Regions from separate parts of the Nocardioides ginkgobilobae genome, predicted to be linked through region 1. Evidence: predicted binding sites of a transcription regulator. Region 1 holds the regulator's gene; the other holds the start of a gene.
What was found. The regulator LexA, encoded in region 1, represses DNA repair genes until DNA is damaged. The targets are predictions, from matches to a motif close to TCGAACANNTGTTCGA.

Region 1 (15,562 bases):
CGGTGGTGGCGCTGAACCCCTGGGTGTACCCCGACGACGGGGTGCCGCTGCCGGGTCGCCGCGTCCTGGTCGTGCACGGCACCGCGGACCGGATCGCGCCGATCGGGCGGGCCGAGCGGGTGGTCGAGCGACTGCGGCGCGCCGGCACCGACATCGCGCTCGAGCGGGTCGAGGGCGGCAAGCACGCGATGCTGCGCCAGGCCCGTGCCTTCGACGGGCGGGCTGCGGCCTTCACGGCCGAGACGCTGCTCCAGCGGGCCGGCCGGCGCTGAGCCGGGCGCCTCCCGCGAGGCGGGCGGGGACGTCATACGTCGCGCAGGGATGGACGTCCCGTCCGCATGACGTCCGTGGGCGGCAGCGGAGCGTGGGGGGCTCAGCCCGACAGGTCGAGCACGAGGTCCGCGCGGACGGCGGCCGCCTCGACCAGCGCCGCGTTCGGGTCGTCGACCCGGGACACCCAGGCCTCGGCGGCGGCCGGGTCCTTGCCGAACTCCACGTGCCGCGCGAGCAGCCGCCGACGGCGTACGTCCTGCGGCAGGCGGAGGTGCCAGACGCCGTCGAGCAGCGCCCGCACGGCAGCCCAGCGGGGCTGGTCGAGCAGCAGGTAGCTGCCCTCGACCACGACCAGCTCGGCGTCACCCGGCACGGGCAGCGCGCCGGCCAGCGGCTGCTCGAGGTCCCGCTCGAACATCGGCGCCAGCACCAGCTCCTCGCGCCCGCGCACCCGGCGCAGCAGGGCGGCCAGCCCCTCGGCGTCGAAGCTGTCCGGGACCCCCTTGCGGTCCAGCAGCCCGCGACGCCGCAGCTCGACGTCGGCGCAGTGGAACCCGTCCATCGGCACCACCACCGCGCCCCACTCCGCGGCCAACCGGGTCGCGAACGTCGACTTCCCGGCTCCCGGCGCCCCGGTCACACCGAGCACCCGACCCGGGACGAGCGGGCGCAGGTCGTCGAGGGCGGGAGGACGCACCCCGCCAGGTTGCCAGAGCAGCGGCGATGCCGGCCGGCGACGCACCCTGCTCCTGCCGGTCGCCCGGCGGGCGCCTGCCGCCGGTGTCCGCGGACCACCGTGGCGGGTGGGCCCGGGAGTAAACGTGTTCGCCGCGGCGTTGGAACCGACCTACGCTGGAGGCATATGACGAACGCACGTGAGACCACCCCCGACTTCTCCCTCGCCGACGAGCTCGAGGAGACCGACGCCTGGGAGGACGACGCCGACCTCGAGGAGGACGGCTTCGAGTCGGGGTACGCCGACGACGAGCCGGACCCCGAGGAGGTCCCCACCGTCGGGGCCATGGAGCTCGCCGAGCGCCACCAGCTGCGCCGGGTGGCGAGCCTGCGCACCGAGCTCGAGGACATCACCGAGGTCGAGTACCGCCAGCTCCGCCTGGAGCGGGTCGTCCTCGTCGGGGTCTGGACCGAGGGCACCACCCAGGACGCCGAGAACTCCATGGCCGAGCTCGCGCTGCTGGCCGAGACGGCCGGCTCGGAGGTGCTCGAGGCGATCTACCAGCGGCGGCAGAGCCCCGACCCGGCGACGTACGTCGGTCGCGGGAAGGTCGAGGCGATCGGTGAGATCGTGCGCGCCACCGGCGCGGACACCGTGATCTGCGACGGCGAGCTGGCGCCCAGCCAGCTGCGCAACCTCGAGGACCGGCTCAAGGTCAAGGTCGTCGACCGGACCGCGCTGATCCTCGACATCTTCGCCCAGCACGCGAAGTCCAAGGAGGGCCAGGCGCAGGTCGAGCTGGCGCAGCTGCAGTACATGAAGCAGCGCCTGCGCGGCTGGGGTGGAAACCTCTCGCGCCAAGCCGGTGGCCGCGCCGCCGGCGGTGACGGCATCGGTGGCCGTGGCCCCGGTGAGACCAAGATCGAGACCGACCGCCGTCGGATCAACGACCGGATCGCCAAGCTGCGCCGCGAGCTGAAGCAGATGAAGGTCACCCGCGACGCCAAGCGCTCCCAGCGCCAGGCCGGCCAGGTGCCGAGTGTCGCGATCGCCGGCTACACCAACGCCGGCAAGTCCTCGCTGCTGAACCGGTTGACCAGCGCCGGGGTGCTCGTCGAGGACGCGCTGTTCGCGACCCTCGACCCGACCACCCGCAGGACGACGACCGCCGACGGCCGGGTCTACACGATGAGCGACACCGTCGGGTTCGTCCGGCACCTGCCGCACCAGCTGGTCGAGGCGTTCCGCTCGACGCTGGAGGAGGTCGCCGACGCCGACCTGCTGCTGCACGTCGTCGACGGCTCCCACCCGGACCCCGAGGGGCAGATCGCCGCGGTGCGCGAGGTGCTCGCCGACATCGACGCCCTCGACGTGCCCGAGCTCATCGTCATCAACAAGGCCGACGCGGCCGACCCGATGGTCATCGCCCGCCTCCAGGCGCGCGAGCCGCACTCGGTGGTCGTCTCCGCCAAGACCGGCCAGGGCATCGCCGAGGCGCTGGCCCGGGTCGAGGCCGAGCTGCCGCGGCCGGCCGTCGAGTTCGAGGTGCTGCTGCCCTACAGCCGCGGCGACCTGGTCGACCGGATCCACCGGGCCGGGGAGATCGAGTCGCTCGAGCACACCGCCGACGGCACGCTGGTGAAGGGCCGGGCGTCGGAGTCGCTCGCGGGTGACCTCGCGGCGTACGCCGTCGCGGCCAGCTCCTGAGGCTGCTGCAGGCCCTGTAGGCCCTGTAGGCCCTGTAGGCCCGCTGGCGACCCTGGGTCGCAGGCCGGCGGTCACGTGCCGGTGACGATGTCGTCACCGTCCGCCCCGTTCCCCTGCGCGCAGGGCCGGCAGGCCCCAGGATGGGCGCATGGTCCACCGGGGGACCGCCCCGGCTGGTCGGGCGGTGAGCGCCGCGCCCCCGCGCGCCGTCGCCGGGGTCTCTCCCGCGAGCACCGCCGGCGACGAGCAGGGGTCGAGACCGCGACGCCGCGCCCTGGCGCTGCTCTGCGCCGTGGTCCTCGTCGGCCTCGTCGGCGTGGTGACCGTCGAGCGCGCCACCGGCACCAAGCCGGCCCGCTGCGACCAGTACGCCGCGGACTCGCTGGCCCGCGCCGAGGCCGTGACCGGCTCCGGGGCGGACGTGCTGGTGGTCGGCGACTCCTGGACCGCCGGCCTCGGCCTCGACGACCCCGCCCGCTCGTGGCCCTCGCGGCTCCCCGGCCGGGTGCACGTCGCCGGCTTCTCCGGGTCCGGCTTCGGCTCCGGCGCGTCCGGGTGCGGGCCGAGGGTCTCGTTCGGCGCCCGGGCCGCTGCCGCGGTGCGCAGCGTCCCGCCCGGCACCCCGGTCGTGGTCGCAGGCGGACTCAACGACTGGGACAGCACCGACGCGGAGATCACCGCCGGCCTCGACCGCGTCCTGGCCGCCACCGCCGAGCACCCCGTGACCGTCGTCGGCCCCGCGGCCGCGCCCGCCCGGGCGGTGTACGTCGCCAGGGTGGAGGGGCTGCTGGAGCGGCTCTGTGCGGAGCGGGACGTGCGGTTCCTCGCGGTCAGCGACCTGCGGCTGGACTACCTGCCGGACCTGCTGCACCTGACCCCGGCCGGGCACGCGACGTTCGGCGATGCGGTGGCAGCGCGGCTGTCCACAGGCAGCTGACGCCGAGGCCGGGAGCGTCCCCGGCCGCGGCTAGGGTGCTCGTCGTGACGGAGCCGAGGACCAGCGTGGGTGAGCTGCTGGCCACGGCCGTCCAGGCGCTGGGTGGCGCCACCCGCGAGGGCCAGGTGCAGATGGCCGCGGAGGTCGGGCGGGCCCTCGCCGAGGAGCAGCACCTGCTCGTGCAGGCCGGCACCGGCACCGGCAAGTCGCTGGCCTACCTCGTGCCCTCGCTGCTGCACGACAAGCGGGTCGTGGTCGCCACGGCCACGCTCGCGCTGCAGCACCAGCTCGTGGAGCGTGACGTGCCGCGACTCATGGAGGCCGTCAAGGGCAGCCCGGGGGTCGACACGTCGTACGCCGTGCTGAAGGGACGCTCCAACTACGCCTGCCTCCACCGCATCCGCGAGGGCGTCCCCGACGACCAGGGCGCGCTCGTGCAGATGCCCGAGGGGTCGATGGGCCAGAAGGTCCTCGAGCTGCGGGCGTGGGCGGAGGAGGAGGCCGAGCAGGGTGGCTCCGGCGAGCGCGACAACGCCCCGCGGCACACCGACCGCGAGTGGCGCCAGGTCTCCGTGGGCCATCGCGACTGCCTCTCCGCCGCGCGCTGCCCCTTCGGTCAGGAGTGCTTCGCCGAGCTGGCCCGGGAGAAGGCGCACCGCTCCCACCTGGTCATCACCAACCACTCGCTGCTGGCCATCGACGCCATCGAGGGCGTGCCGATGATCCCGGAGTACGACGCCGTCGTGATCGACGAGGCGCACGAGCTGGTCGCCCGGGTGACCCAGGCTGCGACCGACGAGCTGACCGCGCCCGACGTCGAGCGCGCCGCGCGCCGGGCCCGCAAGCACGTGCAGGCCGAGGGCGCCTCGAACCCCGCCGACGACCTGGCCGACGCCGGGGAGACCCTGCGCGACGCGCTCTCCGGCACGGCACCGGGACGGATCGACGTCCTCACCGAGGAGCTCGGCGACGCGCTGCAGCTGGTGCGCGACGCGGCCCGCGCCTGCCTCTCCGGCTTCCCCCGGGAGAAGCCGGGCGAGGGCGACGCCGACCCCGGTCGCCAGCAGGCCAAGGGCTCGGTGCAGGACGTCTTCGCCGTCGCCGAGCGGATGGCCGCCGACCTGGAGTCCGACGTGCTGTGGCTCTCGGAGGGCACCGAGCGGATGGCGCCGCGGCTCTGCGTCGCGCCGTTGCAGGTGTGGGGGCAGATGCGCTCCAAGCTGCTCTCGGACAAGACCGTGGTCATGACCTCGGCGACCCTCATGCTCGGCGGCGACTTCGGGTCGGTCGCGGCCTCGGTGGGGCTCAAGCCCTCGGAGCGGGTCACGTCCGAGGACGCGCCGGTCGAGCCGCGCACCGACGACGGGGTGCTGCCGTGGCGCGGCGTGGACGTCGGCTCGCCGTTCGACTACGGGCGCCAAGGCATCCTCTACGTCGCCAAGCACCTGCCGTCCCCGGGCCGCGACGGCCTGGGCCAGGCCCAGCTCGACGAGATCGCCGAGCTGGTCGACGCCGCCGACGGCCGCACGCTGGGGCTGTTCTCGTCGCGCCGAGCCGCCGAGGCCGCCGCCGAGGCCGTCCGCGCGCGGCTGCCGCACCTGACCACGCTGGCCCAGGGCGACGCCCAACTGCCGGAGCTGGCCAAGCAGTTCGTCGAGGACCACCACACGGTCCTGTTCGGCACGCTCTCGCTGTGGCAGGGCCTCGACGTCCCCGGCGACACCTGCCAGCTCGTGCTCATCGACCGCATCCCGTTCCCGCGGCCCGACGACCCGCTGATGTCCGCGCGGCAGCGGGCCGCCGACAAGGCCGGCGGCAACGGCTTCATGCAGGTCGCCGCCACCCACGCGGCCCTGCTCATGGCCCAGGGCGCCGGGCGGCTGATCCGCACCACCTCCGACCGTGGCGTCGTGGCCGTGCTCGACCCGCGGCTGGCCACCGCCCGCTACGGCTCGTTCCTCAAGGCCAGCCTGCCGCCCATGTGGACCACCACCGACCCCGCCGTCGTGCGGCAGGCGCTCACCCGGCTCGCCGCCTCCGCCGGCTGATCGGCCTGCTCAGAGACGCGACTTCCCGTCGTACCTCCGCCTGCCGACCGGGAGCCCGAAGAAGTCCGCGATCGTGGGTGCGACGTCGACGGTGCGGGCGTGCTTGGGCGAGACCTTGCCGGGCTCGACGACCGGGTGCCCGCCACCGATGAAGAACGGGATGGCCCGGGTGGCGGGGTGTCCGTGGTTGCCGGGGATCGGGTTGTTCGTGACCGGGTCGGGGTCGGAGAAGCGCCACCCGGCCTGGCAGAAGACCACGACGTCGCCGGACTCCGGCCCCAGCCGCAGCCACGGGGTACGTCGGTCCCAGGCCTTGAGGACGCCGGGGGTGGCCTCGGCGATCTCCTGGATGCGCCGCACGGCCCGGTCGAGACGGTTGCCCGGCCCGGTCCAGTAGACGAGGTCGGCGCCGCCGTTGTCGGCGATGACGACGTTGCCGGCCAGCAGGGGGTCGGCGTCCATCGCGGACTGCAGTGACACGACGTTGGTCGGGATCGACCAGTCCATCGAGTGGTCGGCCAGGACGATGACGATCGACCTCTCCCACCGACCGCTGGACCTCAGCGAGTCGATGAACTGGCCGACGAGGGTGTCGGTCTGCAGCAGCGCGGCCCGGCGCATGACCTGGAGCGTGGTGCCGGTGAGGTCGGTGTGTCCCCAGCGGTCGATGTCGCCGAGGTTCACGAACACCAGGTTCGGGTCGAGCTCGTCGACCATCGAGGTGAGCGCGTTGTAGGTGAGCAGGTCCGGGGCGTGCTCGGAGATGGGGATGTAGAGCTCGGGCTCCCATCGGTGGGTAGCCCGCTCGCCGAAGATGCCGACGAGGTACTCCTTGCTGAGCACCGTGCCGGTGGTCAGGCCGCGGCGGTTGAGCCGCTCGATGACGGTCGGCACCTTGATGTCGCTCGGCTGGTCCATCTCGCGGATCTCGCCGAGCTCGCGGTCGAAGAAGGAGTTGGCCGGCACGCCGGAGCGGTCGGGGCGCACGCCGGTCATCATCATCACGTGGTTGGGGATGGTCTCCATCACCGGCATCGAGGTCGCGCGGGGCCACCACATGCCCTCCTCGCGCAGCGCGAGCAGGTTGGGTGTGAGCCCGCTGTCGATCTCGTCGGGGCGGCAGCCGTCGACGACGAGCACGTAGCAGCGCAGGTCCGCGGCGTCCCCGGCCGACCTCCGGCCCGCGGCGGCGGCCGGAGCGGTGCCGGCGGCCAGCGCCGAGGAGAAGGCCAACCCGGACGCGGCGGTCAGGACCGTACGTCGGGAGGCGCGCAGCTCCGCGAGCCGGCGCTCGCGGGTCGCCGGACCGTGCTGGACGTCACCGCAGCCGCACATCAGGCCTCCAGGGGGGCGTCGACGGGGGTGACCCGGCCGGTGCCGGCGCGGGTCTCGTAGCTCACCGACCAGGTGATCGGGGTGTCGGCGACCGCCCGGTCGCCGATGACGTACCAGTCCATCTGGGCGCGCTCGGCGGTGATGTCCAGCACGGAGAACCCGTGGGAGTCGAAGTCGAGGTACTTGATGTGCCGGTTGTTGGCCAGGATCGTGGTCTCCACCAGCGGCGAGGCCTGCGGGGCCCCGGTGATGTCCTTGAGGTTGTTGGAGGTCACCGAGGCGCAGACGAACTCCACCCCGTAGGAGTCGCCGACCACCGGCACCGTGGAGGTGTCCAGCGGCAGCTCGCACGCCCACCCCGAGTGGATGTCACCGGTCACGAACAGCACGTCCTTGACCTGCTTGTCGCGGATGTGGCCCAGCACCTCGCGCCGGTCGGCGGTGTAGCCGTCCCACTGGTCGACGTTGTAGGGCAGCCCGTCCTTCGGGAGCAGACCGGTCACGTCGCTGATCGGGTCGAGCAGCTGGTTGGGCAGGTCGGCGAAGGTGACCGGCGCGATCATCACCGGGTTGCCGATGACCTTCCACTGCGCGGTGCGGTTGCCGCGGCTCAGGGCGTCCTTGAGCCACTCCATCTGCCGCGTACCGGTGATGGTGCGCTCGGGGTCGCTCACCTCGGCCTCGAGGGCAGGCACGGGGGTCGGGAGGGCGGTCGCGACCTGCTCGTCGCGGTAGGTGCGCAGGTCGAGCATCGAGATCTCGGCCAGGTCGCCGAAGCGCAGGCGCCGGTAGAGCCGGGCGCCGTCGTCGAGCCGCGCGGTGCCGTCCATCCGGACCGGCATCCACTCGTCGTACGCGCGGTGGGCGCGGGCGCGCCGCACCTTGTAGTCGCCCTCTCCTCCTTCGGAGGCAGGGCCCGGCTGGTGGTTCTCCGCGCCGGCCTTCCACTGGTCGTTGGTGACCTCGTGGTCGTCCCAGGTCACGATCCAGGAGTAGCGGGCGTGCAGCGCCTGCAGGTCGGGGTCGCTCTTGTAGTTGGCGTGCCGGCGGCGGTAGTCCTCGAGGCTGACCATCTCGGTGGGCGGGTCGTGGGGACGCACGACGACGTTGTCCGGGCCCAGCCCGTAGTCGCCGGTGGGGTACTCGTAGAGGTAGTCGCCCAGGTGCAGCACCGCGTGCAGGTCGTCGCGCTCGGCGAGACCGCGGTAGGCGCTGAAGAAGCCGGCCTCGAGGTTGGCGCAGGAGACCACGCCGAGACGCAGGTTGTCGGGGGTGGCCCGCTCGCCCGGAGCGGTGCGCAGCCGACCGATGGGGCTGCGCTGGCCCAGCGCGCTGAACCGGTAGAAGTACTCGGTCTCCGGCCGCAGGCCCTTCGCGTCCAGCTTGACCGTGTGGTCGCGGGCGGCGCTGGTGCGGAAGCGTCCGCTGCTCACGACCTTCCGGAACCGTGCGTCGCGGGCGACCTCCCACCGCACGGTGACCGGCCCGCCCCTGCCCGAGCCCGGCGTCGCCTCGGGAGTGGGCGTGACGCGGGTCCAGAGCAGGACGGCCTCGGGGAGCGGGTCGCCGGAGGCGACGCCGTGCTGGAAGACCCGGTGCTCACGCTTCCCCAGCGTGAACGTGTCGCCGGCCCGGTCCGCGGTGCCGTCGGCCGCGCGGGCCGGGCTGCTCGCGAGCGCGGCACCCGCAGCGGTCACCGCGGTGGCGGCGACGGCTCCGGTGGCCAAGACCGTACGTCGGGGGAGGGCCTGACCCTGTCGTGCCGGCTCGCTCGACGCGTGCTCGGGTTGCCCGGGGGAGTGCTGGATCGAGATCACGCCTCATCCAACGACACCCGGCTGGCTACGTCATGGGTTCCGTGATGTGAGCACCGTCCGTTCACCCCTCGGACACGCGCCGGCGAGCGGGCGTCGAGACCCTCAGACCTTGCGCAGCACCGCCGTGACGATGCCGAGGATCGTGGCGTGCGTGCCGTCGATCGGGTCGAAGGCGTCGTTGTGGGGGAGCAGCCAGACCTGGCCGTTCTTGCGCGAGAGCGTCTTGACCGTGGCCTCGCCGTCGATCATGGCCGCCACCATCTGGCCGCTGTCGGCGGTCTGCGCCTGGCGGATCACGACGTAGTCCCCGTCGCAGATCGCGGCGTCGATCATCGACTCGCCTCGCACCTCCAGCAGGAAGAGCTGGCCGTCGCCGACGAGCTGCTTGGGCAGCGGGAAGACGTCCTCGACCTGCTCCTCGGCGAGGATCGGCGCGCCCGCGGCGATCCGGCCCAGGACCGGGACGTAGGAGGCGGCGGGCAGCGAGTCGCCGACCCCGGTCTCGTCGATGCCGGTGTCGTCGGCCGAGGAGATCGATCGGCGGGCGGCCATCGACTCGGGCAGGAACACCTCAAGCGCGCGGGGGCGGCTGCCGTCGCGCTTGATGAACCCCTTCTCCTCGAGCACCTTGAGCTGGTGGGCCACCGAGGAGGTGCTGGTGAGGCCGACGGCCTGGCCGATCTCGCGCATGCTGGGCGGGTAGCCCCGCAGCGCGACGGCGTCGCGGATGGTCTCCAGCACCTTGGTCTGCCGGGCGGTCAGACCGCTGGCGTCGGGCGGCCCGTCGGGCAGCGTGGTGACCGCGCCCGGGGTGCCGGGCGTGCCCGGGGTGTCGGTGCTGCCGGTGGCCGGGTCGTCGTGGCTGGTGGCCATGGGTCCTCCAGGGGGTGGCGCGGGTGCGGGCGCAGGTGGGTCCGAGGGGTCGGACCCAGTGGGGTCACGCTAGGCCCCGGGACCGACAACGATCAAACATGTGTTCGAACCGGCGTGTCGCGCCGGTCGCCGGAGGGGCGTGCGACCGGGGGCTGGGACGAGCGGCGTCGCGCGCGCCGACGTACGGGAGACTGCGGGGGTGAACGAGCGCAGCGCCGTCGTGACCGGAGGGGCCCGCGGGATCGGGCGGGGCATCGCCGAGCGCCTGGTGCGCGAGGGGTGGTCGGTGGTGGTGACCGATGTCGACGGCGCGGGAGCCGCGACCACCGCGGACGAGATCGGTGCGGTCGCGGGGCTCGCGCACGACGTCCGGGACCCCGCTGCCCACCGGCACGCGGCCGAGGTGGCCGCCGGTCACGGCCGGCTCGCGGCGTGGTTCAACAACGCGGGCGTCGGTGACGACGGCCGGCTCTCGGAGCTGTCCGAGGAGCAGGTGCGCCGGGTGGTCGAGGTCAACGTCCTCGGGGTGCTCTGGGGGATGCGCGCGGCTCTCGACGGCTTCGGCCCCGCCGGGGGCGACATCGTCAACATTGCCTCGCTGTCCGGACTGGGCCCCGTGCCGGGCTACAGCGTGTACGCCGCCACGAAGGCGGCCGCGGTCTCGGCCAGCATGTCCGTGGCTGCCGAGACGCCGCGCTCGGTGCGCGTGCACGCGGTCTGCCCCGACGGCGTGCGGACCGCGATGCTCGACGCCCAGGACCCCGAGGGTCTGGGTGCCGCCCTGGTCCACTCCGGCGGACGCATCCTCACGGTCGAGGAGATCGCCGAGGTCGCCGTGGGGATGGTCGGGTCCGACCGGGTCGTGCGCACGGTGCCCGTGTGGCGTGGTGCGCTCATGCGCTCCGTCTCCCTCGCGCCGGGCCTCGCGGCCCGCGGCACGGCGCTCTTCGCCGCGCAGGGGCGCCGGTCGTTGCGCACGCGCTGACCCGGGTGGGGCGGGCTCGCCCGCAGGGATGAGGTCGAACATCTGTTCGCCCAACCCCTTGATCTCGTTCGAACACCTGATCTAGTCTCGTACACGTGTTCGATCGAACTGGTGGTCGAGCCGCAGCTCCGGAGTCGTCGCCGGTCCTCCCTGACCGGCGCCACACCGGGACTGTCGGTGGCCGTCAGTAGACATCGGTGCGCAGCCCACTCCGCCTTCCCCAGGAGATCCCGATGAGCACCATGGTCCTTCCCGCAGCAGCAGCCCCGACCCGCACCTCCCGCCCCGCGACGTACGCCGACGGCCGTCGCGGTGAGCTGCGGCTGACCCGTCGCGGCCGGCTCGTGGTCTTCCTGGTCGGTCTGCTGGTGGCGGTGGCCGTCGCGGTGGCGTTCGCCGGTGTCTCGGTAGCGACCGCGGAGAAGGGCGAGCCGGTCCCGACCGACGTCATCGTCGTGGGCAGCGGCGTGACCCTGTGGGACATCGCCGCGGCCCGCACCGACGACGGCGACGTGCGCGCCATGATCAGCACGATCCAGGAGCTCAACAACCTCGACGGCGGGATGCTCGTCGCCGGCCAGCGACTGCTGGTGCCCGCGGCCGACTGAGCCCGCGGGACCGCGGGCGCAGCACCACCGCTGGTCGAGGTGCGAGCGCAGCGAGCCACGAGACCCACAGCACGACACAGACTTCGCCGGTCGCCTCGACCCCGGCCGGCGAAACCACGGGGAAGACGAGGGGCGGGCCCACCCGGGCCCGCCCCTCGGTGGTCTCCGCCAGGCCGCATGCCAGGGTCCCGTGCCCGGTGCTCGTCGCTAGCGCGCGGCGCGCTTGCCGCCCTTCGGCTTCGGCGCTCGATCGGGGTCGACCGGCTCGCCCAGTGCCTGCGGCGACAGGACGCCGAGCATCCGCAGCAGCCGCACACCCAGCATCAGCCCGGCGAAGAGGCAGGCCACCGCACCGAGCGAGGCCAGCGCCAGGAACGCCCAGGCGACCTGCTCACCGGCCCGGGCAGCGGCACCGAAGTCGATGGCGGCCCAGACGAGGTAGCCCCAGGCGACCACCAGGGCTGTGATGCCGCCGGTCAGGAGCAGCAGCCGTGGAGAGTGTCGAGAGCGCCGGCGCGGGCCGCGCCGCGACCCGGCCCGCTTCCCCGCACTGCTCCCCGCACTCCCGGCCACCGTGCCATTGTTCCCGACCGGCGCCGCCCGGCCGGGTCGAACCGCCGGGGTGCCGCGGTGCCCTGTGGTCGACGTCCGCCACACCCACCCCTGCACCGTCACGGATCCTCACGCGGGTGTCTCTTGGCCGGTCGGCACGGGACCTCGGTCCCTGACCGGGTGGGGGGGGCGCTCGCTACATTCGGGGTCATGCCGGACCAGGGGCAGGTCGATCCGGCGGCGCAGGGCCAGGGCGCGCCGTCGGGCGCACTCGCGCGCCTGGAGTCGGCGCTCCTCGAGGCGAGCGGCGCCGGCGACGTCGACGAGATCGCCCACGCGGTCCTGGCGGACCTCGCCCTGCTGCCCGGGGTGTGCCGGGTCGGGCTGGCGCTCACCGAGGGCGGGGGACGCCGGTTGCGCTTCACCTCCGGGCCGGACGCGGGTGACCCGGTGCCGCACCAGCCCGAGTGGTGCCACATCGACGCCTACGACGACGTGCCGCTCACCGACGTGGTGCGCACCGGACAGGCCATCCATGCCGAGCTCTCCACGCTCGAGGAGCGGTGGCCCTGGCTGGTCGAGCAGGAGCGCGAGCGCGGTGGGTCCGTGCTCGCGGTGGTCCCGCTGCCCGGCACCGGGTCGCCGATCGGTGGGCTGCTGGTCGTCCTGGAGACGACCCCCGACCGTGGCTCGGCGGGTCCGGACCTCCTCGAGGCGGCGGCCCGGCGTACGGCCGATGCCATCGCCGACGCGCGCTCGCGTCGTTCGCGGGACCTGGCCGAGGAGCTCGCCGAGACGGAGGCGGCCGCGGAGCCGGGTGCCCGCACCGCGAGCCTGCGGCTGCCGCCCGAGCCGACCGCGCCCCGCCGGGCACGGGCCTTCCTCAGCGAGGAGCTGCAGACCTGGGGCGTCGGCGAGGAGATCGTCGAGACCGCGCAGCTGTGCCTCTCGGAGGTCGTGACCAACGCCGTCAACCACGCGCACACCGTCGCCGACGTGCGGCTCTCGCTGCTCGAGGGGGTGCTGACCGTCCTGGTGCGCGACCGGGGCGGTCAGGGCGAGGTGGTCGAGCCGACGCGCGAGGAGGACCCGCTCGCGGTCTACGGCCGCGGCCTCATGCTGGTCGAGGCGCTCACCGACCGCTGGGGCTCCGAGCGCGACGCGGGTGGCACGACGGTGTGGTTCGCCCTCGATCTCGACCGCCGCGCCGACGACCTCGCCGAGGAGTGGGACCAGGAGCGGGGCGAGCAGCCGGACGACCCGGCGTAGCGGCGGACTGTCCCCGCTCGCCGCCCCTCACGCCCGCGAGCGGTGGAGGAGCCAGAGGAAGTACGGCGCACCGATGGCCGCCACCACCAGCCCGGCAGGCACCTGGGCCGGGGCGATGACGCTGCGTCCGAGCGTGTCGGCGAGCGAGAGCAGCAGGGCGCCGAGCAGCGTGGCGACCGGCAGGACCCGCAGGTGCCGGCCGGAGACGAGGGCGCGGGCGGCGTGCGGCGCGACCAGTCCGACGAAGGCGACGACACCGACGGCGGCGACCGCCGCGGCGGTGAGGAGGGCTGCGGCGAGGAGGGCGACCAGGCGCAGCCGCTCGAGGTCGATGCCGGCCAGGCGCGGTGTCTCGTCGTCGAGCGCGACCAGGTCCAGCTCGCGGTGCGCCATCCATGCCAGGGGCAGCGAGACCGCCAGCAGCACCAGGACGGGCAGCACCTGGGCCCACTCGCGGTCGTAGGTCGAGCCGCTGAGCCAGGTGAAGATGCGCGGGGTGTTCCACGGGTCGGAGCGCAGGAGCAGGAAGGCCGTCAGCGCCTGGGCGCCGGCGGCGACGCCGATGCCGACCAGCACCAGGCGGTCGGAGTCCAGGCCGCCGCGCCAGGTGAGCGCGTAGACCAGGGCGAAGGCGACGAGCGCGCCGACGGTGGAGCCGACGGCGATCGACAGGCTCGAGACGGCCACGGTCGCGCCCGCGGAGGTGACGACCACGACCGCACCGAGACCGGCGCCGCCGGTGATGCCGAGGATCCCGGGTTCGGCCAGCGGGTTGCGGCAGACCGCCTGCACGACGGTCCCGGCCAGCGCGAGGGCGGCCCCGCCGCCGAGCGCGGCGACCACGCGCGGCGCGCGCTCGTCCATCGCGAACTCCACCACCGGCACCGCGACACCGCGCGCCCAGTTGAGCAGGTCGCCGGTGAGCAGCCAGGTGTAGCCGGCCATGAGTCCCAGCAGCGCCGCGCCGAGGGTCGCGGCGACCAGGACGGTGCAGACCACGGCGTACCGCAGCCGGGAGTGGTGGCGGCCCGGACGGGCCGACGCCGGCCGGCGGGTGGGCCCGGCGTCGCGGGCTCGGCGGGCGAGCAGCACCAGCACGACCGCCCCGAGCAGCGTCGTGGTGACCCCGGTGGGGACGGCCAGGGCGGTCTCGGGGGAGAGCAGGGCCCGCAGGGTCGCGTCGGCGAGCAGCACGAGCAGCGCCCCGACCAGACCCGAGAGCGGCACGAGCACGAGGTGCCGGGAGATCGAGGGCAGGCGCCGCGAGAGCAGCCGCACGGCCGCCGGAGCGCACAGCCCGATGAAGGCCAGCGGGCCGGCGAGGTGGACCGCGGCCGCGCAGAGCGCCACCGCGAGCACGAACCCGGTGACCCGGGTGCTGCGCACCGGCACTCCCAGGACGCGAGCGGTGTCGTCGCCGAGCGCCAGCAGGTCCATGCGCCGCGCGAGCAGCAGCGCTGCCACCAGGCAGGCCGCGACGACGGGGCCCATCCGGGTCACCCCGCCGAGGTTGAGCTGGGTCAGGGTGCCGTTGCCCCAGGCGAAGAGGCCGGTGGTCTCCTGGGCGAAGAGCAGCAGCAGGGCGCCGACCGCGGAGCCCAGCGCCAGGGCGACCGCCGAGCCTGCCAGCACCAACCGGGTCGTGGAGGCCGCTCCGCCGCCGGCCAGCAGCAGGACCAACCCGGCCGCCGCCAGGCCACCGGCGAAGGTGACCATCCCGTCGCCGACGTAGGGCAGCTGGATGCCGAGGGCCGCGACGAGGGTCGCGGCGAAGTACGCGCCCGCGTTGACGGCGAGCGTGTCGGGGGAGGCGAGCGCGTTGCGTGCCAGCGAGGCGAACATCGCGCCCGCCGCGCCCAGCGCGACCCCGACGACGATGCCCGCGAGGGCCCGCGGCAGCCGGGAGGAGACGAGGACGTCGTACGCCGAGGACGCGCTGGCGCCGGAGGGCTCGCGCCCCAGCAGGGCCCCCAGCAGGTCGCCGGCGCCGAGGCCGGAGGTGCCTTGCGTGAGGTGCCAGCCGGTGACGACGACCAGGGCGGCGGTGGTGAGCAGCAGGGCCGCGACCGCGCCGAGGACCCCGCCGCCGCCAGGGAGGGCGGCGGCGGGGTCCTCGGTGCGCCGGTCGGCGACCGGTGCGGTGCGGTCCAGCAGGCTCACGGTCGGCTCAGCCCGTCACGGCCGCGACGAAGGCGTCGACGACCTGCTCGCCGGAGCGGGGGCCGCCGAAGGTCCACACGCCCTCGGGGAAGGCGCGCAGCCGGTCCTCCTCGACGAAGTCGGCGATGGTCCACACCCGGTTCTCGGCCAGCTGCGGCAGCCAGGTCTCGGACTGGGTGGCGGTGTGCAGGACCAGCGCGTCGTCGACCTCGGCCAGGCCCTCGACGTCGGTCGAGCCCAGGCCGTACGCCGCGTCGACCTCGCCCTCCCAGACGTTGGTGAGCCCGAGCGCCTCCCCGATCTCGCCGATCCACGAGCCCTG
Region 2 (15,562 bases), on a different contig from region 1:
GCTGCGCGGTGAGCACCGCGGGTCCGCGCATGCCGCGGCCCCGACGGTCACGAGTCATGCCCGCGAGCCTATCCGCGGGCGTCGGTGCGGGCGGGTAGCGTCTGCGCCGTGAGTCCCGCCCGTCGTTGCAGCCGCACCGCGTGCGGTCGCCCGGCGGTGATGACGCTGACCTACGTCTACGCCGACCAGACCGCCGTGCTCGGCCCCCTGGCGACGTACGCCGAGCCGCACGCCTACGACCTCTGCGAGACCCACAGCGAGCGGCTCTCGGCACCCCGCGGCTGGGAGGTGCTGCGGCTGGCGCAGCCCGCGCCGCCGCGGCCGAGCAACGACGACCTCCTCGCGCTGGCCGACGCCGTCCGCGAGGCCGGCCGGCCCCAGCCGCCCCGACGGGTGGCACCGGCCGAGGAGACCGGCCGCGAGACCGGTCGCAAGGGTCATCTGCGCGTGCTGTCCACCGAGCACTAGGGTTCGGGCATGGCCGACACCCGCACCTCCGACTCGCTGGGGGCTGCGAACCTCCGTGCCGTCTTCAAGGCCTACGACGTGCGCGGCACCGTCCCCGACCAGCTCGACGAGGACCTCGCCCGCGCGACCGGTCGCGCCTACGTCCGGGTGCTCGGTGCCCGCACGGTCGTGGTGGGCCACGACATGCGTGCCAGCTCGCCCGGCATGGCGGGCGCGTTCGCCTCGGGCGCCTCCGAGGCCGGTGCCGACGTCGTCATGATCGGCCTGGCCTCCACCGACCAGCTCTACTTCGCCTCCGGCCACCTCGGGCACCCGGGCGCGATGTTCACCGCCAGCCACAACCCCGCGCAGTACAACGGGATCAAGCTGTGCCGCGCGCACGCCGTCCCCGTCGGCGCCGACACCGGCCTGCACGAGATCCGCGACCTGGTCGCCTCCGGGGAGGTCACCGAGCGGTTCGTCCCCGCCCCGGCCGCGGGCTCGATCAGCGAGCACGACGTGCTGGAGGCGTACGCCGCCCACCTGCTCACCCTGGCCCCGGTCTCGGGGCGCCGGCTCAAGGTCGTGGCCGACGCCGGCAACGGCATGGCCGGCTGGACGGCGCCGGCGGTCTTCGGGCGGATGGGGACCGACCAGGTCGACCTGGTGCCGCTCTACTTCGAGCTCGACGGCAGCTTCCCGAACCACGAGGCCAACCCGCTCGACGAGACCACGCTCACCGACCTCAAGGCCCGGGTGCTCGAGGAGAAGGCAGACGTCGGGCTGGCCTTCGACGGCGACGCCGACCGCTGCTTCCTCGTCGACGAGCGCGGCCGCGCGGTCTCGCCCTCCACGCTGACCGCGCTGATCGCGGCGCGCGAGCTGGCCAAGGAGCCGGGCGCCACGATCATCCACAACCTCATCACCTCCCGCGCGGTGCCCGAGCTGGTCACCGAGCTCGGCGGCACCCCCGTGCGCACCCGGGTCGGGCACTCCTTCATCAAGGCCCGGATGGCCGAGACCGACGCGGTCTTCGGCGGCGAGCACTCGGGGCACTTCTACTTCCGGGACTTCTGGCGCGCCGACTCCGGCATGCTCGCCGCGCTGCACGCCCTGGCGGCCCTCGCGGGCACGGACGTGCCGCTGTCGCAGCTGCTGGCGGCGTACGAGCGGTACCCGATGTCGGGGGAGATCAACTCCGAGGTGTCGGACCAGGCTGCGGTCATGGACACGCTGGAGGCGGAGTACGCCGGGCAGGACGGCGTCACCACCGACCGGCTGGACGGGCTGAGCGTCAGCCACCCGGACTGGACGTTCAACGTGCGGCCCTCCAACACCGAGCCGCTGCTGCGGCTCAACGTCGAGGGGCGCGACCAGGAGACGATGGAGGCCGTGCGCGATGGCGTGCTGGCCAGGATCCGTGGAGGGAAGCAGTGAACGCGATGAACATCGACCCGGCCCTGATGGAGATCATCGTGTGCCCCCAGTGCCACGGCGACCTCGCGCCCGGCACCGGTCCCGACGGCGCCGACGAGCTGGTCTGCCAGGGCACGTGCGGCCTGGCCTACCCCGTCCGCGACGACATCCCCGTGCTGCTGGTCGACGAGGCCCGCCGGCCGTGACCTGGTTCGACGAGGCCCGGCTCGACGACGAGTCGGCGCTGGGCACCGTGGACCTGCGGCTGCGCCACCTGGCGGAGTCGGGCTCCCGCGTGCGCCGCGAGGTGGGTGACGCGGCCGAGGCGGCCGACAGCGCCGTCGAGCGGGCGCGCGAGCTGGACCGGCCGCGCGCGGTCATCGCCGCGGGTCCGGACTCGCGGCTGCTGCGTGCCGTCCTCGAGCCGTGGTGCCCGGTGCCGTTCGTCGCCTGGCCGGGGCCGGCGCTGCCGGGCTGGGCGGGCAGCCTGGACCTCGTCGTCGTGCTCGCTCCCGACGGCGCCGACGCCGGCACGGCCTCCGCGGTCTCCGAGGCGGTCCGCCGAGGCTGCCAGGTCGTGGTGTCGTGCCCGCCGGGCTCGCTGGTCGCGGAGCACACGGTCGGCCGCTACGCCACGGTCCTGCCCTCGACCACGCGCGACCAGCTCGCCTCGGCGGTCGTCATGCTGTCCTACCTCCACCGGGTCCAGCTCGGTCCCGAGGCCGCTCCGGACTCGGTCGCCGACGCCCTCGACCAGGTCGCCCTGGACTGCGGCCCGCGCAAGGACCTCGCGGTCAACCCCGCCAAAATGCTCGCCATCGCGCTCGCCGACGCCACGCCCGTCGTCTGGGGTGGCTCCGTCCTCGCGGCCCGCGCCGCGCGCCGGGTCGCGGAGTCCGTGCGCCGCGCCTCCGGCCGCACCGCGATCGCCGGCGACGCCGAGCACCTGCTGCCCGTCATCGAGGCCGCCCGTCCCCGCGACGTCTTCGACGACCCCTTCGCCGAGGGCACCACCGGCCCTCGGCCGGTGCTGGTGCTGCTCGACGACGGCTCCGAGGACGCCACCGTCCGCACCCACCGCACCCGGCTGCTCGCCGCGGCCGCCGAGCGCGGGGTCCGGGTCGAGACCCTCGGCTCCGATGCCCCCACCGAGGTCGCCCGCTACGCCTCGCTCATGCTCTCGGGCACCTACGCCTCGGAGTACCTCCGGCTCGGGTTGGTCGAGGACTAGCCCCCCTCGTCGTCGGGGTCGTCCCGCATGAAGCCGGTCCGTGGGTCGACCGCGGCGAGGAAGTCGCGGACCGCTGCCACGTGCCCCTCACCGCTCTCGGCGGACCGGTCGTTCGTCGCCGAGCCGAAGCCGTAGCCCCCGTGCCGGTGGGTGAGCCAGTCGTAGTCGTACACGCCTGCGCTGCGCCGGGTCACCCGGAACTCCTCGCCGTCGACGACCAGCACCAGCGGGCCCTCTTCCGGCACCGGAGGCTGGAACCGGTCGACGTACGACGCTGCCACCGCGAGGTCGACCGGGAAGTCGTCGGCGTGGTCGGCTCGCCGCCTCGCCACGCGCGCGAGCACGGTGCCGCGGTCGGTGGCGAGGTAGACCGTCTCGGGGACGACGCCGTGCTCCGCGAGCAGCGCGCGCCACTCCTCGCGCATCGCCCTCGACCAGAACGAGAAGTCGAGGACGACGTCCCGGCCCTCGTCGAGGAGCCGTCGGAGCTCGGTTCGCAGCTCGGTCCGGATCTCCTCGCGCACCTCCTCGGGCACCTCGCCACCGGTGATGCCGCGGGCCCAGATGCCGGCGTCGAAGGACAACCGCACCATGCCCTGGGCCTCGAGCCGCCGCGCGTACGTCGTCTTGCCCGCGCCGGACGGCCCGCACATGAAGACCACCCGGCTCGTCCCGTCCACCTGCGGCACCCTGCCACCCGCGGCCCGTCCGCCGCGACGGAGTTCCGGCTCACCTAGCGTGGTCCTGTGCGTCCGTTGGCTGTGATCCTCGTCCTCACCGTCTTCATGACCGGCTGCGGGATCGACGACCAAGAGCCCACCGCGGACGTCGACGGGCCGCCAGAGCGCTGCGCGCGGGTCGCGTCCGGGGGTCCGGGGGCCGCGGCGGAGGACGAGCGCTTCTGGGATCTGATGACCGCCGCGTGCCAGGTGTCCTCGGACGGTGACCGCCGCCAGGCCAGGGCGCTGCGTGAGCTCCTCTCCGACCTCCCGGACGACGAGGTGGTCGCCTTCCACGAGAGCATGGTGAGCGAGCACCGCCGCCTGGCTCGTTCCGGTGTCGGCCCGGTCGCCGACGACCTGTGCTTCCCCGGCCTGGGTCTCGGAGACGACCTTTCGGCCGACTACCGCACCTGGCTCGTCGGGCAGGGCGAGGCAGTCACCGCGTGGGTGCGGAAGAAGCCGCAGCGGCTGGAAGCGCTCCCCGCCGCTGGGCGCGGGTGCGGCCTCGGCGAGCCTCTGGGCCATGCCGCCGTCGCCGTCGACCGTGACAACGCTCGCGGTACCGGGCGGACCGGGGTGCTGACGCCGCTGGAGTCGGTGCGGCCCTGATCCGCGACGCCCGGCATCCGAGCTCCCGGTCGACCGGATCCGAACGGCACGAGCGGAGCCGTCGCCAGCCCGATCGCCGAGCTGGAGACAGAGGGTGAGCCTGGTGTGAGCACGGTCCTCCACCGCTCGCCACCGGTGAGAACTGGGCGGGTCGGCGGGGTCTCGTGGCTCGTTTCGCTCGTACCTCGACCGGCGGTGGGCGGGCCGATGCCTCGACCGGTGGCGGGGCAGGTGCGCGCCTGGACCGGGCGACAGGGGCTCACCTCGGCTCCGCGCGTACTGGTAGCCCGACCGCCGGGTGGTGGTGGTCGGGCTGGGAGCGGGGTCAGGCGGTAGGGCTCAGAGTGGGGTGGTGCCGTCGGGGTGGACGAGGTAGTGCTGGCCGTGGGGGCTGGTCCAGAGCCAATGACCTGGGCTCAGCCCTGTGACTCGCCAGGGTCTGCCTGCTGGTGAGGGGTGGGTCTTGGCGCGGTGGTCGTGGCGGCACAGTGGCGCCAGGTTCTCTGTGCTGGTTTGGTCGGGTGGGCCGCCTTGGTCGGGTGGGACGTACTCGATGGTGTGGTCGAGGTCGGTCTTCTCGGCGGGCCTGTTGCAGTGGGGGAACGTGCAGGTGGTGCGTGCGAGCTTGACACGGGTGGCGATGCGGTCGGGGACCTCGTAGGAGTCGACGGCGACGGTGTCGTGGAGGTCGATGACGGGCTTGACGATGACCTGGGTGCCGGGTGTGCCGCACCACTCGCGGACGGTGTCGGCGGTGAGGAGCTGGTGGTGGTTGTCGAGGCGGGCGAGGTTGAGGCCGAGCCGGCCGGTGACAGGGTCGAGTTGGGGTGCGCCGGTCAGCGCGGCGTCGGAGAGGTGGACGGTGAGGACCACGACCCGGCGAGCGGAGGTGCGGGCGTTGGGGGCGTTGCTGCCGGGGCCGGTGGGCGTGTCGGTCGCGCGGTCTCGACGACGCTCGCTGGTGCTCGCTGCTCGACCATCGGGTGTGGGGAGGAGGTCTTGGCCGCGGGCGATGTAGCCCAGGGCCTTGGCGCGGCGCACCGCAAGGTCGTCGGTGGAACCGTCGAGGAGCAGCTGGTGGGCGATGTGGCGGATCGCGGCTTCGAGGTCCTCGGCGTCGGCGCGGTCGAGGAGTCCGTCGGCACTGACGGCGGAGGCCGCACCGACCGAGGTAGCGGGGGATGCGAGGTCGAGGTCGAAGTAGAGGTTGGCGCGGGTGTCGCACTCGACGACCTCGGTCGATTCGGGGTCGAACCGCGCTGATGCCTCGAGGACCAGACGGTCGACGACGACGGGTCCGGCGGTGTGGATGACGTGGGCGACCTGGGCGTCGACGAACCCCGCTGCTTCGGCGGACAGCCCGCGCGTGGCCTGTGCCAAGCGGCGTACTCGCCACGCGGTGACCTGTCCGGCGACGAGTCGGGCCCACACACGGGGGAGGCGGTGCTTGGCCTCGACCACGTCACCTACGAGCAGGCGCCCGGATTCCCGCGTGCGCCCGAGGGCGGTGGACAGCTCGGTGACGGCGAAGTCGGAGACCTCCGGCGCACCTGCGCCGGCGAGGTCGAGCATGGTGTCCGCGCCGGGCATCCCGAACCGGGACATCCACGCAGCCTCGGCGGCGTCGTACGCCTCCTCGTCGGGGTGGGAGTAGGTGCCGTACAGGTCCGGCATCAGGACCCCGGTGGTGTGACGGTCCGCCCAGTCCGCGACCCCGATCAGCAGCTCCCGCGCAGCGTCGTCCTCACGCCGCTTGGCGGCGCGGATCGCGTCGAGGAGGGAGCCGGTGGACATGGTGAAAGTATAGTCGAACACGCGTTCGATTGGCAGTGTTTCCCCAGGTCAGATCCACTTTTCGTGGACTTTCTGGAGGGCTGATCCAAGCCCAGCCGAAGCGAGCACCCCAGTGGAGGGCGACCACCCAGACAAGCGCAACCAAGAAGCTGAAGTGGCACCCAGGGCGACCACGTCTTCACTGAATCCAGGGCCTGCTGCGGCGCGAACGCGTCACGACCCACCAACGGCGACCCAGGGAGCAACCACGGGGGCAGGGCAGGGCGACCGGCGTACGGGGTCTCGGCGACGGCTCGCTGGCGCTCGCCTGCTCGACCATCGGGAAAGCGGCGCTGACGCTCGCCTGCTCGACCACCGGTAAGCGGCACTGGCACGCCTCTCGGCCACGCCGCCCTACGTCACGTTTCGGGTGTGGGGAGCCCCGGGAACAAGGGAACCCATGGCCACCGCCACCTCCCGTGCCGACTCCACCCCTGCCGGCGCTGCTGCAGAGACGACCCCCGCGACCGCGCCCGCGGCCCGCGACCCGTGGTTCGACAACGCCAAGATGGCCCTGGTGACCCTGGTCGTCGTCGGGCACGCGTGGGTGCTACTGCCCGAGAGCGTGACGCGCGACCACCTCTACGACTTCCTCTACGCCTGGCACGTGCCGGCGTTCGTCTTCGTCACCGGCTACCTCTCGCGGCGCTGGACCTACTCCCGCGCACGGATGTGGCAGCTGGTGCGCACGGTCGCGGTGCCGTACGTCCTGTTCGAGGCCGCGATCGCGCTGTTCCGCATCCACGTGGGCGGCGAGGAGATGGAGAACCTCTGGCGCGACCCGCACTGGCCGATGTGGTACCTCTCGGCGCTGTTCTTCTGGCGCCTGCTGACCCCGGTCTTCAAGGACCTGTGGGGCGGTCTGGCGCTGGCGGTCGGCATCTCGCTGGTGGCCGGGCTGTACGCCGGCGACACCCTCGACGTCGCCCGCATCCTGGGCCTGCTGCCGTTCTTCGTGATGGGCCTCAAGGCGACCCCGGAGCGCTTGGAGCTGCTGCGCGGCCGCGCGGTGCAGGTGCTGGCGTTCGGGGTCTTCGCCGCCATCTTCTGGCTCACCCGCCGCACCGACGACTGGGCCGCGACCGAGTGGCTCTACTACCGCGCCCGCTACGAGGAGCTGGACGTGAGCGACGGGCAGGCGTTCCTCACGCGCGCCTGCCTGCTCGTGCTGGGCACGCTGGGCGCCTGGGCCTTCCTGGCCCTGGTGCCGCGCATCCGCGGCTGGTTCACGACCATGGGCGCCTTCACGCTGGTGGTCTACCTCTTCCACGGCTTCGTCGTGAAGGGCCTGGGGTACGCCGGGTACGGCGACCTCTTCGGTGACCAGCAGTGGCTGGGCCTGCTCGTGACCACCGTGGGGTCGGTGGGCGTGGCGCTGCTGCTGGCCAGCCCGCCGGTGGCGCGCGTGCTCAAGCACACCGTCGACCCGCTGGGGTGGGGGGAGAAGAAGGTCGACCACGCGCTCGAGGTGGCCACGGCGAAGGTCGAGGCCGACCGGCTCTCCGACCGGATCGAGGAGCACGTCGAGGAGCAGGTGCGCCGGGTGCCGCAGAACGTCCCGTAGGCCCTAGGCTCACCTCCGTGGCCGGTGGACTCTTCGCACTGCTCGACGACGTCGCGACGCTCGCGAAGCTGGCGGCGTCCTCCGTCGACGACGTCGGGGCGGCCGCGGGGCGCGCCAGCGCCAAGGCGGCAGGCGTCGTCGTCGACGACACCGCGGTGACCCCGCAGTACGTCCAGGGCGTCGCGGCCGAGCGCGAGCTGCCGATCATCCGCAAGATCGCGACCGGCTCGATCCGCAACAAGCTGCTGCTCATCCTGCCGGTGGCGCTGCTGCTCAGCGAGTTCCTGCCGACCCTGCTGAAGATCATCCTCATGATCGGCGGCGCCTACCTCTGCTTCGAGGGCGCCGAGAAGGTGTGGGAGAAGCTCGGCGGCGGTCACGGCCACGGCGACGAGCACGCCGCGGTCGACACCGGCGACCCTGCCGAGACGGAGAAGAACCTCATCAGCGGCGCCATCCGCACCGACCTGATCCTGTCGGCGGAGATCATGGTGATCGCGCTCGACGAGGTCGCCGGCGAGAGCTTCTGGAGCCGCGCCGCGATCATGGTCGTGGTCGCCGTGCTCATCACCGTCGTCGTCTACGGCGTGGTCGCGCTGATCGTGAAGATGGACGACGTGGGGCTGTCCCTGGCCCAGCGCTCCGGCCGCGCCGCCCGCCGCGTCGGCGAGGGCATGGTCCGCGCGATGCCGCGGGTGCTGACGGTCATCGGGCTGGTCGGCACCGTCGCCATGCTCTGGGTGGGCGGCCACATCATCCTGGTCGGTGCCTACGACCTCGGCCTCACCGCGCCGTACGACGCCGTGCACCACCTCGAGGAGGCCGTGCACGACGCCACGGGTGCCCTGGGTGCGGTCCTCGGCTGGGTGACCAACACGTTCTTCTCCGCCGTGCTCGGCATCGTCGTCGGTGCCGTGGTGGTCGTCGTGATGCACCTGGTGCCCCGGCGCCGCGCCGCCCACTGACCCCTCGCGCGCGGGGCCCGGGCAGACGGGTGCTGCTCCAGACATCTGCGGCCCTACCCGTGAGGATTCCCCGTCGTCCCCAGCCGCCGCCTACGCTGGACGTCGGACTGCGCGGGAGATCCCGACGGTGCGCAGATGCGCGGCGCAGGCCTGGCTCCACCCCTCGCGAGGAGACACCCTGATGGACTTCAAGGTCGCCGACCTGTCCCTGGCCGACTACGGCCGCACCGAGATCGAGCTCGCCGAGCACGAGATGCCCGGCCTGATGGCCATGCGCGAGCGCTACGGCGACGAGTTGCCGCTCGCCGGCGCGCGCATCGCCGGTTCGCTGCACATGACCATCCAGACGGCGGTGCTCATCGAGACGCTGACCGCCCTGGGCGCCGAGGTCCGCTGGGCCTCCTGCAACATCTTCTCCACCCAGGACCACGCCGCGGCCGCCGTCGCGGTCGGCCCGACGGGCACCGTCGACGCGCCCGCCGGCGTCCCGGTCTTCGCCTGGAAGGGCGAGACCCTGGAGGAGTACTGGTGGTGCACCCAGCAGATCCTCGACTGGGGCACCGACGCCGACGGCAACCAGCGCTACGCCAACATGATCCTCGACGACGGTGGCGACGCCACCCTGCTCGTCCACCTGGGTGTCGAGGCCGAGAAGAAGGGCGAGGCGCCGGACCCGGCCACCGCCACCAGCACCGAGCAGCGGATCATCTTCGAGGTCCTGCAGCAGAGCCTGGCCCAGAGCAACGAGCGCTGGACCAACGTCGCGCGCGAGATCATCGGCGTCACCGAGGAGACCACCACCGGTGTGCTCCGCCTCTACGACATGATGCGCGAGGGCTCGCTGCTCTTCCCGGCCATCAACGTCAACGACTCGGTCACCAAGTCGAAGTTCGACAACAAGTACGGCTGCCGCCACTCGCTGATCGACGGCATCAACCGCGCCACCGACGTCCTCATGGGCGGCAAGATCGCGGTCGTCTGCGGCTACGGCGACGTGGGCAAGGGTTCGGCCGAGTCGCTGCGCGGCCAGGGTGCCCGCGTCGTGGTCACCGAGATCGACCCCATCTGCGCGCTGCAGGCCGCGATGGACGGCTACCAGGTCACCACGCTCGACGACGTCATCGAGACCGCCGACATCGTCATCACCGCGACCGGCAACAAGAACGTCGTCTCCGTCGACCAGATGCGCCGGATGAAGCAGAACGCCATCCTGGGCAACATCGGCCACTTCGACAACGAGATCGACATGGCCGGCCTGGAGACCTACCCCGGCATCGTCCGCAAGAACGTCAAGCCGCAGGTCGACGTCTGGACCTTCCCCGAGGGTGAGGGCAACCAGATCATCGTGCTGTCCGAGGGTCGCCTGATGAACCTCGGCAACGCCACCGGCCACCCGTCGTTCGTCATGTCGAACTCCTTCACCAACCAGGTGCTGGCCCAGGTGGAGCTGTTCACGAAGCCGCAGGACTACCCGGTCGGCGTCTACGTGCTGCCCAAGCACCTCGACGAGGAGGTGGCCCGCCTGCACCTCGACGCGCTCGGCGTGAAGCTGACCACCCTCACCGACGAGCAGGCCGGCTACCTCGGCGTGGCGGTCGAGGGGCCGTACAAGTCCGACGAGTACCGCTACTGATCTGATCGACACCACGCGCACGGCGGCCCCGCTCGACGGGGCCGCCGTTCGCGCGTGCTGAGGGGCAGGGGGCAAGATGGGGACCATGGGTGACGCGGCGACGCAGGACGACTACACGACCAAGGGTCGTGTCCTCGTCGTCGACGACGACGCCTCGCTCGCGGAGATGCTCACCATCGTGCTGCGCCAGGAGGGCTTCGACTCCCGCATGTGCCTGCGGGGCGACCAGGCCGTCGAGGCCTTCCGCGACTACAAGCCCGACGTGGTGCTGCTCGACCTGATGCTGCCCGGTCGCGACGGCATCGACGTGTGCAAGGAGATCCGGGCCGAGTCCGGCGTGCCGATCGTCATGCTCACCGCCAAGGGCGACACCGTCGACGTGGTGGTGGGCCTGGAGTCCGGCGCCGACGACTACGTCGTGAAGCCGTTCAAGCCCAAGGAGCTCGTGGCCCGCATCCGGGCGCGCGTACGCCGTTTCGACGCCACCGCGCAGGCCGAGACCCTCTCCATCGGTGACGTGCACATCGACGTCGCCGGCCACCAGGTCACCCGCTCGGGCCGCCCGGTCAACCTGACCCCGCTGGAGTTCGACCTGCTGGTGTGCCTGGCCCGCAAGCCCTGGCAGGTCTTCAGCCGCGAGGTGCTGCTCGAGCAGGTCTGGGGCTACCGCCACGCCGCCGACACCCGCTTGGTCAACGTGCACGTGCAGCGGCTGCGCTCCAAGGTCGAGCACGACCCGGAGAACCCCGAGATCGTGGTGACCGTCCGCGGGGTCGGCTACAAGGCCGGCGCGGCCTGAGCAGCCGCGTGGGCGCGCTCACCTTCTGGCGCCGCTCCATCCAGGCGCGGGTGGTGGCCAGCACGCTGGTGCTCTCCTTCGTCGTGGTCAGCGCCGTCGGCTGGTTCCTGCTGCGCCAGACCCGCGACGGGCTGCTCGAGGACCGGGTCGACGCGGTGGTCGCCGAGGCGGCCAACGAGACCCGCGACGCCCGGGCCCGGCTGGAGTCGGCCACCCTCAGCGACGTCGACGCAGCCGAGCAGCAGCGCGCGCTGGTCGAGCCGATCATCCAGCGCGGGCTCTCGCGCGACTTCGCCGTCGTGCTCGCCGGCCCCGACGGCAGCGGGGGCGTCGCCTCCGACCCGGGCAGCGGCGGCGCGACGTACACCTTCGGGCTGGACCGGAAGTCGGTGCCGGCCTCGCTGGTGGAGCACTTCTCGACCATCGCCCCGCCCTCCTGGACCTACACCACGATCCGCCGTCTGGGCGCCGACGGCGAGACGAAGGTGGAGGAGCCCGGGATCGCCGTCGGCTCGCAGGTCACGCTGCCGGCCGACGGACGCACCTACACCCTCTACCTCCTCTTCCCGACCTCCGAGGACGAGGACACCCTGGCCCTGGTCACCCGGGCGCTGCTGACCGCCGGGGTGCTCCTGCTGCTGCTGGTGGCCGGGGTGACCTGGCTGGTCGCCCAGCAGGTGGTGACCCCGATCCGGATGGCCCGCCGGGTCGCCGAGCGGCTGGCCGCCGGGCGGCTCACCGAGCGGCTGGAGGTCTCCGGGGAGGACGACCTCGCCCGTTTGGCCACCTCCTTCAACCAGATGGCCTCCAACCTGCAGCGCCAGATCCGCCAGCTCGAGGAGCTGAGCCGGGTCCAGCGACGCTTCGTCTCCGACGTCTCCCACGAGCTGCGCACGCCGCTCACCACGGTCCGGATGGCCGGCGACGTCCTGCACGACGCCAAGGACTCCTTCGACCCCGTCACCGCGCGCTCGGCCGAGCTGCTGCAGATCGAGCTGGACCGCTTCGAGACCCTGCTCGCGGACCTGCTGGAGATCAGCCGCTTCGACGCGGGGGCAGCGGTCCTCGAGGTCGACGACGTCAACCTCGTCGACGTCGCCCACCGCGTCGTCGACAGCACCCGGCCGCTGGCCGACCAGCGCGGGGTCACGCTGGTCGTGCGCTCGCCGGGCCACCCGTGCCTCGCGGAGGCCGACGTACGCCGCATCGAGCGCGTCGTGCGCAACCTGGTCTCCAACGCCATCGACCACGCCGGTCCGCGGGCGCCGGGGGCCGTGCCGACCGTCGTGGTGAGCGTTGCCGGCGACGACCACGCGGCGGCCGTGGCCGTGCGCGACTACGGCGTGGGGCTGGCCCCGGGGGAGTCGGCGATGGTCTTCAACCGGTTCTGGCGCGCCGACCCGGCCCGGGCCCGCACCTCGGGCGGCACGGGGCTCGGGCTGTCGATCTCGCTCGAGGACGCCCACCTGCACGGCGGTTGGCTGCAGGCCTGGGGGCGTCCGGGCGAGGGTGCGCAGTTCCGGCTGACCCTCCCGCGGCGCAACGGCACCCCGCTGCGCCGCAGCCCGATCTCGCTCATCCCCGACGACGTCGTGGAGCCGGTGTGAGGTCCGGGCTCAGGTCGCGCCGGGTCGCACGCACGCTGCGCGCCGGGGCGGTGACCGGGGTGCTGGCGCTCGCCCTGGCCGGGTGCGTCTCGCTGCCCGTCGCCGGCCCGGTGGTGGAGGTGGAGCGCCAGTCGGCCGGGGAAGCCGACACCGGCGGTGCCGCGGCGATCGACGCCCGCCCGCCCCAGGACGGCCAGTCCCCGCCCGAGGTGGTCAAGGGCTTCCTCGACGCGATGCAGGCCTGGCCGACCGAGCTCGCGACCGCCAAGGAGTTCCTCTCCTCCGAGGCCCGCACCACCTGGAACCCCCAGGGCACGATCGTCTACGAGGACGCCCTGCCGCCCGCCGGTGGCGCGGGGCGGGTGGAGCTGCGCGTGGGCGGCGCCGACCGGCTCGACGCCCGCGGGGCCTGGCTGGGGGCGCTCTCGGCCGAGGAGGACTCGCTAGCGTTCCGGTTGGTGCTGGAGGAGGGGGAGTACCGCATCGCCGACCTGCCGCCCGCCCTCGTGGTGCCCACGACCTGGTTCGAGCAGCGCTACCGCCAGGTCGCGCTCTACTTCCCCGACCCCACGGGCACGGTGCTGGTGCCCGAGCCGGTCTTCGTCGGTGACGACTCCACCTTCGCCTCGACGCTGGTCTCCGGCCTGCTGCGCGGTCCCGGCCCCCGCCTGCGCGGCGTGGTCTCCAGCCAACTGCCCTCGGGCCTGCGCGTCGACCTGTCGGTGCCGGTGACCGACGGCACCGCGGCGATCTCCCTGACCGGCGACGCGAGTGCCTTCACCCCGGCCGACACCGAGCTCCTGGTCTCCCAGCTGGCCTGGACGCTGCGGCAGGACCCCGACATCGACGCCTTCACCCTGGACATCGACGGCCGGGCCGTCAGGACCGCCCAGGGCGCCACCCGGTTCTCCGTGCAGGCCGGCGACCGGCTCGACCCGGTCGGCTTCCAGTCCGACTCCCTGCTCTACGGCCTGCGCGACGGTCTGCTGGTCGCCGGCACCCCGGGCTCGCTGGAGCCGGTGGACGGCGTGCTGGGCCGCGTCCCGCTGGGCCTGCGCTCGGTCTCGGTGGACCTGGCGAGCGACCAGGTCGCCGCGGTCTCCGACGGCGGCACCACCGCCTACCTCGCCCCGCTGAGCGACGCCGGCGCCGGCGCCACCGACGGCGGGGAGGACCCCGGGCTCGCCGACGTGGCGACCGTGGCCACGGGCACCGACCTCCTGCCCCCCGCCTGGGACGTCCACGACCGGTTGTGGCTCGTCGACCGGACCCCCCTCGGCGCGGTCGTGCAGTGGTACGGCGAGGAGCGCAGCGGCGTGGTGGAGGTCCCGGGCGTCTCGGGTCAGCAGGTCAGCGAGCTGCTGGTCTCCCGCGACGGCAGCCGGCTGGTCGTCGTCGTGCGCGGACCCCGCGGCGACTCGTTGCGGGTGGCGCGCATCCGCACCGACGCCGAGGGCGGGGTCGCCGGGGTGACCCGGGCCCGTGCCGTGGCCATCGAGGACGGCGCCAGCCGCCGGATCCGCGACGTCGCGTGGAACTCCACCACCACCCTCGCCGTCCTCAACCGGCTCACCGACGTCTCCGCCAAGGTCGTCACCGTCGGCGTCGACGGCTCGCCCGGCGGGCTGGACGGCATCACCACGACGCTGTCGGGGGCCACCGCCCTGGCCGGCTCGCCCGTCCCCGGCGCGCGGGTGTACGCCGTCACCGACTCCGGCCTGGCCGACCTCAACGCCACCGTGCGTGGCCCGCGGGTCCTCGACGAGGGAGTCAGCTACCTCGACTACGCGGGCTGATCGGGCCGCGAGGTCTCCCCAGCCGTCCGTCGCACGCCACGCTCCCCAGGAGCGCCCGACGACCGCCCCGCGGCGTACCGGCGGCCGCTGGACTGGGTCCGTGCCGTCCGACCCGCCGACCCTCCTCTGCGCCGCCCGGGACCTCCTCCTCGGCGGCTCGTGCGCGGCGTGCGGCCGCCGGGGCAGCGTGCTGTGCCCCGGCTGCCGGGCCCTCCTCGCGCACGAGGCGCCCGGTGCAGCGCGGCCGACCCGCCCCGACCCGTGCCCTCAGGGTCTGCCGCCGACCTGGGCGTGCGCTGCCTACGAGGGTGCGCTGCGGGAGCTGGTCGTCGCGCACAAGGAGCACGGGCAGCAGGCCCTCGCCGCGCCGTTGGGTGCGCTGCTGGCCGAGTCGGTGCTCGCGGCGCTCGCGGGTGCGGGCGACCACGTCCCCAGCGGCAGGCCCGTCCTCCTCGTACCAGCCCCCTCGCGGCCGTCCGCGGTGCGCGCGCGGGGGAGGGACGCCGCGCTCGTGCTGGTCCGTGCCGCGTCGCGCACGCTCCGGCGCCGCGGCGTACCGGTGGTGGTGGCGCCGCTGCTCACCACCCGCGCGGGTCTGGTGGACCAGGCCGGGCTCGGGGCCGAGGAGCGGATGGCCAACCTCGACGGCTCCCTCAGGGTGCGGCCGGAGCGGTTGCGGCGGCTCTCGCGCCGGACCCCGGAGATCGCCGGCGTGGTGCTCTGCGACGACGTCGTGACCACCGGGGCCACGCTGGCTGAGGCGTCCCGGGCGCTCCGGGCGGTCGGCCTGCCGGTCCTCGGGGCCGCCACGCTGGGGGCCACCGGCCGGCGCCGCACCGGACCGCCCGGGGGGTCCCAGGTGAGGAGTTCCTGAAAGCCGACCTAGGTCCCTTCCGCACCACCGGCGTTGCGCCTATCGTCTCGTCATGGAGTCCGTCCG

Region 2: a site for LexA is predicted at 6,233-6,248, ahead of ACYVID_RS13985 (HNH endonuclease signature motif containing protein). Genes of this name have one in related genera too.

Annotation. Positions count from the first base shown of each region.
Region 1 covers NZ_BAAGUS010000013.1:101,185-116,746, forward strand. Annotated here, with positions in the region: gene ACYVID_RS13210 (alpha/beta hydrolase) at 1-272, shown strand, start outside; gene ACYVID_RS13215 (nucleoside/nucleotide kinase family protein) at 374-970, opposite strand; gene hflX (GTPase HflX) at 1,136-2,656, shown strand; gene ACYVID_RS13225 (SGNH/GDSL hydrolase family protein) at 2,805-3,593, shown strand; gene ACYVID_RS13230 (ATP-dependent DNA helicase) at 3,725-5,641, shown strand; gene ACYVID_RS13235 (alkaline phosphatase family protein) at 5,651-6,976, opposite strand; gene ACYVID_RS13240 (alkaline phosphatase D family protein) at 6,976-8,703, opposite strand; gene lexA (transcriptional repressor LexA) at 8,896-9,666, opposite strand; gene ACYVID_RS13250 (SDR family oxidoreductase) at 9,866-10,651, shown strand; gene ACYVID_RS13255 (LysM peptidoglycan-binding domain-containing protein) at 10,885-11,259, shown strand; gene ACYVID_RS13260 (hypothetical protein) at 11,467-11,832, opposite strand; gene ACYVID_RS13265 (ATP-binding protein) at 12,022-13,080, shown strand; gene ACYVID_RS13270 (iron ABC transporter permease) at 13,108-15,240, opposite strand; gene ACYVID_RS13275 (ABC transporter substrate-binding protein) at 15,248-15,562, opposite strand, start outside.
Region 2 covers NZ_BAAGUS010000015.1:8,958-24,519, forward strand. Annotated here, with positions in the region: gene ACYVID_RS13950 (metallopeptidase family protein) at 1-58, opposite strand, end outside; gene ACYVID_RS13955 (DUF3499 domain-containing protein) at 109-468, shown strand; gene ACYVID_RS13960 (phosphomannomutase/phosphoglucomutase) at 478-1,884, shown strand; gene ACYVID_RS13965 (Trm112 family protein) at 1,890-2,069, shown strand; gene ACYVID_RS13970 (SIS domain-containing protein) at 2,066-3,094, shown strand; gene ACYVID_RS13975 (AAA family ATPase) at 3,091-3,774, opposite strand; gene ACYVID_RS13980 (DUF4240 domain-containing protein) at 3,841-4,425, shown strand; gene ACYVID_RS13985 (HNH endonuclease signature motif containing protein) at 4,765-6,219, opposite strand; gene ACYVID_RS13990 (acyltransferase family protein) at 6,659-7,822, shown strand; gene ACYVID_RS13995 (DUF808 domain-containing protein) at 7,840-8,787, shown strand; gene ahcY (adenosylhomocysteinase) at 8,969-10,420, shown strand; gene mtrA (MtrAB system response regulator MtrA) at 10,497-11,219, shown strand; gene mtrB (MtrAB system histidine kinase MtrB) at 11,228-12,826, shown strand; gene ACYVID_RS14015 (LpqB family beta-propeller domain-containing protein) at 12,823-14,622, shown strand; gene ACYVID_RS14020 (ComF family protein) at 14,723-15,496, shown strand.